DNA from 2 places in the Butyricicoccus sp. OF10-2 genome. Region 2 is predicted to be linked to the other one. Evidence: a T-box and tRNA genes for the amino acid it is inferred to sense, from the RefSeq annotation. Region 2 holds a T-box; the other holds one or more tRNA genes.
The links. The T-box of region 2 lies ahead of pheS (phenylalanine--tRNA ligase subunit alpha). A T-box ahead of a tRNA ligase gene usually reads a tRNA of that ligase, here a tRNA-Phe.
Positions count from the first base shown of each region.

Region 1: it encodes a tRNA-Phe, which carries the amino acid that the T-box ahead of pheS (phenylalanine--tRNA ligase subunit alpha) is inferred to sense. The anticodon was not compared.

Region 1 is NZ_QUMC01000004.1:39,809-46,235, forward strand. It holds gene DXB00_RS03505 (S-layer homology domain-containing protein) at 1-416, opposite strand, end outside; gene DXB00_RS03510 (DUF4367 domain-containing protein) at 547-1,107, opposite strand; gene DXB00_RS17630 (hypothetical protein) at 1,095-1,226, opposite strand; gene DXB00_RS03515 (RNA polymerase sigma factor) at 1,227-1,760, opposite strand; tRNA gene DXB00_RS03520 (tRNA-Phe) at 2,513-2,588, shown strand; tRNA gene DXB00_RS03525 (tRNA-Gly) at 2,850-2,925, shown strand; gene lepA (translation elongation factor 4) at 3,357-5,168, shown strand; gene hemW (radical SAM family heme chaperone HemW) at 5,325-6,296, shown strand; gene DXB00_RS03540 (ACT domain-containing protein) at 6,378-6,427, shown strand, end outside.
Region 2 is NZ_QUMC01000001.1:274,750-281,176, forward strand. It holds gene rplP (50S ribosomal protein L16) at 1-253, shown strand, start outside; gene rpmC (50S ribosomal protein L29) at 253-453, shown strand; gene rpsQ (30S ribosomal protein S17) at 472-729, shown strand; gene rplN (50S ribosomal protein L14) at 742-1,110, shown strand; gene rplX (50S ribosomal protein L24) at 1,126-1,443, shown strand; gene rplE (50S ribosomal protein L5) at 1,463-2,008, shown strand; gene DXB00_RS01475 (type Z 30S ribosomal protein S14) at 2,023-2,208, shown strand; T-box leader at 2,939-3,173, shown strand; partial or broken gene pheS (phenylalanine--tRNA ligase subunit alpha) at 3,276-4,294, shown strand; gene pheT (phenylalanine--tRNA ligase subunit beta) at 4,482-6,427, shown strand, end outside.

The DNA of each region.
Region 1 (6,427 bases), on a different contig from region 2:
AGCTTTTTGTATTCGGCAAAGCGGTACAGCATAACGGCGAACTGCTCGCGCGTAAGTGAGGTGCCGGGGCGAAACACCGTGTCGCTGTAACCGGTGATGATGCCGTTGGACACACCCCACTGAACCGCGGTCAGGAAGGACGCATCCTCCGCGACATCCTGAAAGGTAAGCACTGTGTCAGCCGCAGGCGCGTGCGCCATGCGGTACAGCGCCTGCACCAGACAGGCGCGGGTCGCAGGTGCATCTGCAGCAAAGGTATATTCCGAAATGCCGTCCATCAGGTTGGACTGTACGGCGAATTCCATGGCCTGCTCGGCCCAGTGCGGCTTTAGATCGGAATAATCGGCGGCAGCGGCGCCGGTCAGCATCGAAAGACTGAGCATTACGGCCGCCGCGGTATAGCGATGTTTTTTCAAAAGAGTAAACCTCCGTGATTGTTTTCGCGCAGAAAATCATGCGCGTGGTTTATACACTTTCACAATTTATCATTATAACACCGCGGCAGGGCGGGCCGCAATAGCAATTCTTTGCAATATCAGCAGAGAATCACTGCAGATTCTCGATGAGTTTGCGGCAGGTATCGGCGGGCAGGCTGCTGTACAGGTGATAGACGATGTCATCGTGCGTCCAGAGGAGCGTGACCGTGCCGTTTTTCTCGACCATCGTAACCGGACTGCCGTGCAGAGCAAATTCGGTAACGGATGCGTTTTCCGTGTCCACGAGCTTGTGTGCCTCCGAAGTGTCCGTAATCCGGGTGCAGGTCAGGTCGAGAAAATCGGTAGTGCTCTCGTAGGTGACGGTATAGCCGTTAGGTGTGCTGCGCTCATCGGTTTTGTGCATGGTATCCGGCAGACCGGACAGAACCGGCGGTGTGAACGCCTTGCTGTCGGTTTCGGACGGCAGGGCAGACGAAAAACGATAGTCGGTCAGGTCGTTAAACACGCGCACGACAGTATTGATTAGCGATACGCGGTATGCTTCTACGCTCATCGCGCAGCCGAACGAAACCGCAGCGGAAAGCAGCAGAACAGCGGCCGTGCGGCGCGCAAGACGAAGGCTCCGGTTGAACGCCGCAGAGTGCTTTTGCGCACGCATCAGACGGCGCATTTCGCGCCGGAATTTCCGGGAGAACGGTGCTCAGGCAGCGCATCCGGCGTACAGGCTTGCAGCCACAGCTCGCGCGCTTCGGCGGCCTGCGCGGACAGCATATCGTCAGTGATCTTCATTTACGGTTCCTCCATCCCACTCAGCGCTGCGCTGAGTTTTTCCTTGGCACGCTGGATGAGCTTGCGCACGTTCGGCTCGGTTGTATCCAGAATATTCGCGATCTCCGCGTTGGAATAGCCGCAGTCGTACCGCAGAAGCAGTACCGAGCGGTAACGCGGCGGCAGTGCAGCGATAGCGGCCGCCAGAGTGTCGCGCTCGGCGAGACGCTCAATCTCGGCGGCAGGCGCGGCTCCGACATATTCTTCGACAAGCGGCAGGACATTGCGGCGCTGCTTTTCGCGGTACAGGTCGATCGCTTTGTGCTCGGTAATAGTGACGAGCAGCGCACGCGTTTTGTGACACCTCGGTGAAGAAATGGTGTCCAGAATTTCGATGACTTTGAGAAAAGCCTGATGCACCACGTCCTCCGCATCTCTGCTGTTGCGCAGAATGCGGTTTGCGGTGTAGTACATCAGATTTTTGTATTCGCTGTAAAGAATCTCGAACTTGGACTTGTCTGCGTCCGAGTCGATCATTGCCAGATAGAGAAACATTTTTACGCCTTCCTGCCTATTATTTTAGCAGATTATAGCATATTGTGCCTGACGATGCAATCTGAAGAGCGGATTTACAGGCTGCTCTTCTCATGGCGAAAAAATTTCTAGGGCAATACCGCACAATTAAAGCTGCGGCGCTTTGCGGAAATTTCGCGCCCTGACTTTGTTGCGATTTCACGGTAATACATCAAGTATTACCGCAAAACCGCGCCTCGTCAGTACGCAAAATTTACTCGCAAATCGCTCTTGTCCAATTATGCGGTATTGCCCTATTTTTTTGCGGAAGAGTGTCACAAAACCGGAAGGGCATTCGTCTATATAGTATGAGCAGGGCAGGAGAGCCGGAAAGGAGGGATTGCGTGGATAGTGGAAACTGGACTCGATTGATTCACAAACCAGCGTGTTGGCTGCCGTGCCGGCCAATGACGAGATTTGCAGAGAACGCTATCCGACATTTCAAATGGCAAGGCAGGCGGCAGACAGTATAAATGACCAGACATACATAAAGGAGGCGCGTTTCAGTTGAACTATTTTGGGCTGCACCGTGTGGCTGCTCCCGCATGAAAAGGATAGAGCGGCGGACTTGTTGTGGGGACAAATCCGCCGTAAAACGGAAGAGAAAAGTGATACAGTCGCAGACTGAGCTTCTGTGACTGTTTTCGCCTGCTTGCAGAATATACAAAAAATTTTGAAAAAAGTTGTTGACATTTCCGAGGGAATATAATATACTAAACAAGCGCTGTAAAAACGCCTCTGTAGCTCAGTCGGTAGAGCAGGGGACTGAAAATCCCCGTGTCGGTGGTTCGATTCCGCCCGGAGGCACCATTTTTTAATGAGTGCCATTGGCACTCATTAAAAAATAATACCTCCGTGCTGAGGAATCGAGGCCGTAGCCCTCTAACCTCTGAATTGTCGCTTTGCGACATTGGAATGAGAGCAGGCGGCTCTTGGAAATATGCCGGTGGCATATTTCAACCAGCGTGGCTTTTTCCGTAGAAAAAGCGATTCCGCCCGGAGATGTAGCGTCGGAGCGACAAGTAACCCATCTTCGAGTTAAAAATCGCGTTAGCGCGAAAAATCAAATATGCGGCTGTAGCTCATCTGGTAGAGCGCCACCTTGCCAAGGTGGAGGTAGCGAGTTCGAGCCTCGTCAGCCGCTCCAAATCAAAGGGCACCGATGTCATTCGGTGCTTTTCTTTTGCCCGCAGCACACTCGCTTCCTCCACCTTCATAAAATCGGAGGTCGGGGTCCCCGTGAAAGCCTGCGGCTTTTGCGGGGTGTGGATGCGAGTTCGAGCCTCGTCAGCCGCTCCAATTAGAAGCACCGAGTAAAATCGGTGCTTTTGTTTTACCCCAAACCGCCGGCCGCCGCTAATTCTTTGTCGGTTTACTGCTTCATCATGATAATACAATAACCGCTTTGCATGAAATTCCTCTTATCAGAAAATGAAATTTATGAAAAAATACAAAATTCACGTTTGCAGCAGAGAAACAAACGTAAACTGCGAAAGAACGCTTGTGACACCCCGCCAAATATGCTATAATGAGCCTATATTTATTAGGTTTACAGTTTACAGATAAGGAGCTTTCGACGTGAAAAATCGCGAGCAAATTCGTAATTTCTCCATCATTGCACATATTGACCACGGCAAATCTACGCTGGCAGACCGTCTGCTGGAGCAGTGCAAGGCCGTTTCCGTGCGTGAAATGGAGGAGCAGTTACTCGACAATATGGAGCTTGAGCGTGAGCGCGGCATTACCATCAAGGCGCGCGCTGTCCGCATGGAATACACCGCGGACAACGGCAAGACCTACGAAATGAACCTGATCGACACCCCGGGTCATGTGGACTTCAACTATGAGGTTTCACGTTCTCTGGCGGCGTGTGAGGGTGCGCTTCTGGTCGTTGATGCGGCACAGGGTATTGAGGCGCAGACGCTCGGCAACACCTATCTTGCCATCGACGCCGGTCTGGAGGTCGTGCCGGTCATCAACAAGATCGACCTGCCGGCGGCAGACGCGCCGCGCGTCAAGAAGGAGATCGAGGATATCATCGGCATTCCGGCAGAGGACTCGCCCGAAATTTCCGCAAAAATGAATATCAACATTCACGAGGTGCTCGAGCGCATCGTAACCGATATTCCGGCGCCGGAGGGCGATGCGGATGCGCCGCTGCGCGCACTCGTGTTCGACAGCCAGTACGACCCGTACAAGGGCGTTGTCGTTTACATGCGCCTGCTTGACGGTAAGATCTGCCCGGGCATGAAGGTCAAAATGATGGCCACCGGTGCTGAATTTCAGGTACTTGAGTGCGGCTACATGCTGCCGCTTGGTCTGTCTCCGCAGCAGGAGCTGTGTGCGGGTGAGGTTGGCTACTTTACCGCCTCTATTAAAAAGGTGTCCGACACCCGCGTGGGCGATACCGTTACCGGTGTGGAAAATCCGACGCCGGAGGCGCTGCCCGGCTATCGTCCGGCACGTCCGATGGTATTCTGCGGCATTTACACCGAGGACGGCTCCAAGTATCCCGATCTGCGTGACGCACTTGAAAAACTGCAGCTCAATGACGCAGCGCTGTCGTTTGAGCCGGAAAGCTCGGTCGCACTCGGCTTCGGTTTCCGCTGCGGCTTCCTCGGTATGCTGCACATGGAGATCATTCAGGAGCGTCTCGAACGTGAGTTTGACCTCGATCTTGTCACCACCCTGCCGAGTGTTATCTACGAGGTCAGCAAGACTGACGGCACCGTGCAGCGCTGCGACAATCCGCACGACTATCCGAGCCCGGATGTCATCGAGGAGGCCCGCGAGCCGTATGTTAAGGCATCCATCATGACGCCGCAGGAGTTCGTCGGCAATATCATGCCGATGTGTCAGAACCGACGCGGCATCTTCAAGGATATGCAGTATCTGGACTCCAATCTGGTCGAGCTGCACTATGAAATGCCGACCGGTGAGATCATTTATGACTTTTTCGACGCGCTCAAGGCTCGTACCAAGGGTTATGCGTCGCTCGATTATGAATTTATCGACTACCGCAAGAGCGATCTCGTTAAGGTCGATATGCTGCTCAACGGCGATCAGGTGGACGCGCTGTCCTTTATCGCGCACCGCGACAAGGCCTACGGCCGTGCCCGCCGTATCTGCGAAAAGCTGAAGGAAAATATTCCGCGCCAGCTGTTCGAGGTGCCGATTCAGGCAGCCATCGGCGGCAAGGTTATCGCCCGCGAGACGGTCAAGGCGCTCCGCAAGGACGTACTGGCTAAGTGCTACGGCGGTGATATCACGCGCAAGAAGAAGCTGCTCGAAAAGCAGAAGGAAGGCAAGAAGAAGATGCGTGCGCTCGGCACGGTTCAGCTGCCGACCGAGGCTTTTATGGCTGTGCTTAAACTCGATGAGGAAAACTAACGCTGCAACAGGCGGCAAGCTGCTCGGCCTCTACCTGCACATCCCGTTCTGCGTGAAAAAGTGCGCGTACTGCGATTTTTATTCGGTCACGGATGCGTCGCTCAAAGCCGATTACACGGCGGCGCTGATTCGTGATATAAAGGCGTACGGCGAACGCTGTTCCGGTTACACGGTCGATACCGTGTACATCGGCGGCGGTACGCGACCTGCCTTGGCGCAGACTATCTCAGCAGGATTTTACAGGCGGTCGGGGCATGCTTTGCGATTGCGGAAAACGCCGAAATCACGGTGGAATGCAATCCGGAGAGCACATATCAAGCGGTGCTGGAGGCCATGCATAAGCACGGCGTCAACCGGCTCTCGTTTGGCGTGCAGGCGGTGCACGACACCGAGCTCAAACGCATCGGCCGTATCCACGACTTTGCACAGGCACAGGCAGCCGTAGAACTCGCACGGCAGTGTGGCTTTACCAACATCAGCCTTGACTTGATGTACGGCCTGCCAAACCAGACGCAGGCGCAGTTTCTCGACTCGGTAACGCAGTGTTTGACGTTGAATCCGCAGCATTTGTCGTGCTACGGACTCAAACTGGAGCCTGCAACACCGATGGGACGTGAAAATCCGGTTCTGCCGGATGATGATACGCAGGCAGATACCTATCTTGCCATGTGCAGGCTGCTCCGCAGGAACGGCTTCGAGCACTATGAAATATCAAATTTCGCAAAACCGGGTTTTCGTTCCCGGCATAATTTCAAATACTGGGATCTTTCCGACTATCTCGGACTGGGACCGGGTGCCCATTCCTTCCTGAATGGCCGCCGGTTCGCGTTTGCCCGGGATATCAGGGCTTATATCAGCGGTGAGAGCATCCCGCAGGACGAGGAGGAGGTCTCGGACTTCCGGCGGCAGGGCGAATACCTGCTGGTGCGTTTGCGGACCTCGGACGGTGCGGATATGCACGATCTCGAAAACCGATACCATGTCAGCACGGCTCCTTACGAGCAGGTATTCCGCATGCTGGAAAAACACGGTCTTGCCGCTCACGAGGGTACACGGTGGTATCTCACCGAACAGGGCTTTCTGGTTTCCAACAGCATCATCAATACCGTGGTGGAAGCCGGAGAATAATTGAGAACGACGGATTCTCAATTTTCCATTATTCATTTGTTTGTGATAAATTAACATATACGCAAAAATGGAGGAATCAACATGCGCGCAGTAATCACAGTAACAGGCAAGGACCGTACCGGTATCATCGC
Region 2 (6,427 bases):
CAAGCGTGGCGGTCAGGTATGGATCAAGATTTTCCCCGACAAGCCGGTTACCAAGCATCCGGCTGGTGCTCGAATGGGTTCCGGTAAGGGCGCACCCGAGTACTGGGTTGCAGTAGTTAAGCCGGGCCGTGTACTGTTTGAGATCGCAGGCGTTTCCGAGGAAGTTGCTCGTGAGGCACTGCGTCTGGCAAGCCACAAGCTGCCCTGCAAGACCAAGTTCGTTGCCCGTGAGAAGAATGGCGGTGAAGCATGATGAAGGCATCTGAGATCAGAGAACTGACGGCTGAGGAGCTGTCTGCAAAGCTCGGTGAGCTGAAGAAGGACCTCTTCAACCTCCGTCTGCAGCTCGCTACCAATCAGCTCGACAACACCAACAAGATCAATGAAGTCAAGCACGACATTGCTCGTATCAATACCGTTATCCGCGAGAAGCAGATCGCGGAGAAGGCATAAGGGAGGGAAACGAATATTATGAGCGAAAGAGCATTACGCAAAACGCGAGTAGGCAAGGTCGTTTCCGATAAGATGGATAAGACCATTGTCGTAGCAATTGAGGATCGTGTAGCACATCCTCTGTACAAGAAGGTTATTCCGCACACCTATAAGCTGAAGGCACACGACGAGAACAACGAGTGTGGCATCGGTGATAAGGTTAAGGTGATGGAGACCCGTCCGCTGTCCAAGGACAAGCGCTGGCGCCTGGTCGAGATCATCGAGAAGGCAAAGTAAGGAGGAGAGCACATGGTTCAGCAGGAAAGCTTTCTGCGTGCAGCTGACAACAGCGGCGCAAAGGAACTGAAGGTAATCCGTGTTCTCGGCGGCTCCGCACGCAAGTACGGCAACATCGGTGACGTAGTTGTTTGCTCGGTGCGCAAGTGCACCCCGGGCGGCGGCGTAAAGAAGGGCGATGTCGTTAAGGCAGTTATCGTCCGCACCGTTAAGGGCCTGCGCCGCGCTGACGGCAGCTATATCCGCTTTGACGAGAACGCTGGCGTTATCATTCGTGATGACAAAAACCCCCGCGGCACCCGTATCTTTGGGCCTGTCGCTCGTGAGCTGCGTGACAAGGATTACATGAAGATCCTGTCGCTTGCTCCGGAAGTACTGTAAGGAGGTCGCCAACAAATGAACAATTTGCACGTTAAGACGGGCGACACCGCAGTCGTTCTTTCCGGCAAGGAAAAGGGCAAGCGCGGCAAGATCCTGTCCGTAAACCCGAAGAAGGGTATGGTAGTAATCGAAGGTGTGAACATGATCAAGTGCCACACCAAGCCCCGCCGTCAGGGTGAAACCGGCGGCATCATCGAGCGCGAGGGTGCGCTGCGTGCCTGCAAGGTAATGCGCGTATGCCCGAAGTGCGACAAGCCGACTCGTGTAGCGCACAAGTTCACCGAGAACGGCACTAAGCTGACGGTGTGCAAGCACTGCGGCGAAACGCTTTAAGAAGAGGAGGTTGCAATAAATGGTTCCGAATATGAAAGCAAAGTATACTGCGGAAGTTGCGCCTGCTCTGATGAAGAAGTTTCAGTACGAGAGCGCAATGCAGATCCCGAAGCTCGACAAGATCGTAATCAACGTCGGCTGCGGTAAGGAAGCAAACGGTAACTCCAAGGTTATCGAGGCTATTGTCCGTGATATCACCCTGATCTCCGGCCAGAAGCCGATCATCACCCACGCTAAGAAGTCCATCGCAAACTTCAAGCTGCGTGACGGCATGCCGGTAGGCGTTAAGGTAACCCTGCGCCGTGACCGTATGTGGGAGTTCCTGGATCGTCTGTTCAACGTAGCTCTGCCGCGTGTACGCGACTTCCGCGGCATCAACGGCAACGCATTTGACGGCCGTGGCAACTACGCTCTGGGTCTGAACGAGCAGCTGATCTTCCCGGAAATTTCCTATGATCAGATCGACAAGATCCGCGGCATGAACATCGTTATCTGCACCACTGCAAATACCGATGAAGAAGCAAAGGAGCTGCTTACTCTGATGGGCGCTCCGTTTGAGAAGTAAGGAGGAGAAGTTAAATGGCTAAGAAGTCGATGGTTCTCAAGCAGCAGGCTAAGCCGAAGTTCTCCAGCCGAGCTTACAACCGCTGCAAGATCTGCGGCCGTCCGCACGCTTACCTGCGTGATTTCGGTATCTGCCGTATCTGCTTCCGCGAGCTGGCTTACAAGGGCCAGATCCCGGGTGTCCGCAAGGCATCCTGGTAAGGAAGAGCGATTTCAAAAAGGAACCCGTAAGGGTTCCTTTTTTTATGCTTTAACGGTGGGCAGAGACCATTTCTGCACCGACTGATCGGGGCACGCGAACTGCGTAAGCGGGTTCGCCCCTAACGGGCGGCAGCCTTTTTCAGCACCGGCTGAGCGGGGTACGCGAACTGCCGCAGGCGTGTTCGCCCTTTCCGGGCGGGGAGTTTTTCGCTGCACCTCAGCGGGGGATTCGCCGTCTGCGGACGGCGGGAACGTGCCGCGCCCCGCGGCAGGGCAAAAAGGAAGGGACACCTGCGGTTTCCCTTCCTCTTTGAACTCCTGCCTTTCCCTTATTTGTTAGCCTGGCGCAGACCAGAGACCGGCGACCGCTCCGAAAAAGGGAACGGCAGTCGGGTGACCGTTGTGTGTCTTTCGTGAAATGTTCGCAATTCACAGATAGCGTACTGCTACACAGATGGTTTTATCAGCGCAGGCGCGACATGCCCGTGTCGCGCAATTCGTTTGTGCGTTATTACGGATAGTTCCTGCGGGTAATACATGAGGGTAAATGTTATCGTAGGGCGGGGTGCCCTCACCCCGCCGTTTTTAACGATCTGCTGTTATTTATATACGGTGAGGCGGTCGTTTCAGTATGAAAAAATCGTAATATATTGACTATTAAAACGAAAATCTCGTAGTTGCCTCTTGCATTTTCCCGCAAAATGTGTTTTAATTATTCTGTTATAAATATTTCAATGCGATGAGCAGGAAAAGTAACGCTGTGTTCCTCTTTCTCAGAGAGAACGGTCCCATGGCTGCAAGCCGTTTATCGAGGTATGGCGCGAAGTTCCCCTGTGAGCACCGGTGCTGAATAGATGCAGTAGGCGCCGGCGAAGTAACGCTCCGTTACCGGCGTTCAATGAGTGCCCGATTTTTTTCGGGAATCAGGGTGGTACCACGGAAGTTTTACGCCTTTCGTCCCTAATTTTAGAGGGATGAAAGGCGTTTTTTGTTTCATTAGGAATTACTAACTACTAATTGGTATAAGAGACCATCCCTTATATACAAGCCAAAGAAGGAGAATTGGTATGAAAGAAAAGCTGCAAGGCATTTTGCAGACCGCGAAGGAGCAGCTCGCTGCCGCGAAGGATTCGCGCGCGCTGGACGAGGCCCGTGTTAAGTTCCTCGGCAAAAAGGGTGAGCTGACCGCGCTGCTCAAGGGCATGAAGGACGTTGCCGCAGAGGAGCGTCCGGTTGTTGGTCAGCTGATCAACGACGTTCGTGCGGAGATCGAAACCATCATTGACAAGCAGAAGAAGCTGATCGAGCAGGCTGCGCTCGAGAAGAAGCTGGAGGCGGAGACTATCGACGTTACCTGCCGGGTGAGGACGTTGTCATCGGCAAGAAGCATCCGCTGAACATCGTGCTCGACGAGTTCAAGGAGATTTTCCTCGGTCTGGGCTTCTCGATCGCTGAGGGTCCGGAGGTTGAGCTGGATCACTACAACTTTGAGGCGCTAAACATTCCGAAGGATCATCCGGCACGCGACACGCAGGATACCTTCTATATTTCGGATAATGTTGTGCTCCGCACGCAGACCTCTCCGATGCAGGTCCGCACGATGGAAAAGCGCAAGCCGCCGATCCGCATTATCGCGCCGGGCCGTGTTTACCGTTCGGACGCCGTTGATGCAACCCACTCTCCGCTGTTCCATCAGATCGAGGGTCTGGTTGTCGATAAGGGCATCCGCATGAGCGACCTGAAGGGCATTCTCGAGCTGTTCGCAAAGAAGCTGTACGGCGAGGACACGGTTGTTCGTTTCCGTCCGCATCACTTCCCGTTCACCGAGCCGTCTGCGGAGATGGATATCCAGTGCTACCGCTGCCACGGTGAAGGCTGCCCGCTCTGCAAGGGCGAGGGCTGGATCGAGATCCTCGGCTGCGGCATGGTTCACCCCAAGGTGCTTGAGATGAGTGGTATCGACCCGAATGAATACTCCGGCTACGCCTTCGGCATCGGTCTGGAGCGTATGGTTATGGGCCGCTTCAAGATCGACGATATCCGTCTGTTCTATGAGAACGACGTTCGATTCCTGCACCAGTTCTAAACCTGCACCCGTAGGGCGGGATGACCTCATCCCGCCGCACTCTCCCGCATGTTACAAGCGATACGTATTATCGTAGGGCGCGACGACCCCGGCGCGCCGCTCGTAAGTATATGCAGGCGGCAAATACGGCGCGCTGAGTCGTCGCGCCCTACGGACAACAATAACACCAAAAGGAGTGTTCCTATCAATGAAACTGCCATTATCCTGGCTTTCGGATTATACCGATATGAACGGCATCACCCCGAAGGAGTATGATGCCAAGCTGACTATGTCCGGCTCCAAGGTCGAGGAGGTTTACTATCTCGGCGCGGAGATCGACAACGTTGTGACCGGCAAGATCCTCGAGGTTGTCGATCACCCGGATTCCGACCATCTGAAGATCTGCCAGCTCGATGTCGGCAAGGAGGAGCCGGTGCAGATCGTCACCGGCGCACCCAATGTAACGCCTGCGTCCGTTGGCGAGATCTGCCCGGTCTGCCTGCACAAGTCCACCCTGCCGGGCGGCGTGAAGATCACCAAGGGCAAGCTGCGCGGCGTGCCGTCCAACGGCATGATGTGCTCGTTCCAGGAGCTGGGTCTGTCCCACGGCTGCGTACCGTATGCGTGCGAGAACGGCATCCTGTTCCTGCCGGCCGGCACCCCGGTTGGCGAGGACATCAAGAAGGTGCTCGGTCTGGACGACTGGGTTTCCGATTTCGAGATTACGTCCAACCGCCCGGACTGCCTGAGCGTGATCGGTCTGGCCCGCGAGACTGCGGCTACCTTCGACCGTCCGTTCAGTGTCAAGACCCCGGAGGTAAAGGGCGTTGGCGGCGATATCAACGAGTATATGTCGGTTGAGGTCAAGGATACCGACCTGTGCCCGCGCTACACCGCCCGCATTGTCAAGAATATCAAGATCGAGCCGTCTCCGGCGTGGATGCGCGAGCGTCTGCACGCCTGCGGCGTTCGTCCGATCAACAATATCGTTGATATCACCAACTATGTTATGCTCGAGTACGGCCAGCCGATGCATGCGTTCGACTACAAGTGCCTGTCCGATGGCCGCATTGTTGTCCGCCGTGCCCGCAACGGTGAGTCCATCCAGACTCTGGACGGCGTGGATCACGACCTGAGCGATAAGATGCTCGCCATCTGCGACAACGACAAGCCGGTTGCTGTTGCAGGCGTTATGGGCGGCGCAAACTCCGAGATTATGGACGACACCAAGACCGTCGTTTTCGAGTCCGCAAACTTCCACGGCGCTACCGTTCGTATCACCGCAAAGGCGCTCGGTATGCGTACCGAGGCTTCCGGCCGCTTTGAAAAGGGCCTTGACCCGCGCATGACCCTCGATGCGGTCAACCGTGCGTGCGAACTGATCGAGATGCTCGGCGCAGGCGAGGTCGTTGACGGCATTATCGACGTTGACAACTCCGACCCGAACCACAAGCGTCTGCCGTTTGAGCCGGACAAGATGAACGCGCTGCTCGGTCTGGAGCTGTCCACGGAGGAGCAGGTAAAGCTGCTCGAGAAACTGGGCTTCAAGATCGAGAACAACGAGGTCGTTGTGCCGTTCTTCCGCACCGACATCAACCGTATGTGCGACGTAGCCGAGGAGGTTGCCCGCATGTACGGCTACGACAAGATTCCGACCACGCTGTATGCCGGTGAGATGGTACAGGGTGAGTTCACGCCGGCTCAGCAGGCGGAGCGCGCTGCCGCGCTGGTTTGCCGCGAGGCGGGCTTTGACGAGTCCATGAGCCACTCGTTCATCTCTCCGAAGTTCTACGACATGATCGGCTGGGACGAGAACGACCCGCGCCGTATCTCCACCACCATCCTCAATCCGCTTGGTGAGGATTTCAGCGTAATGCGTACCACCGTGCTGCCGTCCATGCTGGATAATCTGGCGCACAACCACGCACACCGCAACCCGACCGCTTCGCTGTACGAGCTGGGCACCATCTACACCCCGACCGTCAAGGACGGCAAGGCTGACCCGGACGTACTGCCGCACGAGGAGAAGATCCTGACCCTCGGCAGCTACGGCCGCCTGTCCTTCTTCCAGTTCAAGGGCGTAATCGAGGCGCTGCTGCGTGAGCTGAACATTAAGGGCGCGTCCTTTGCTCCCGAGAAGGCCAACCTGTCCTA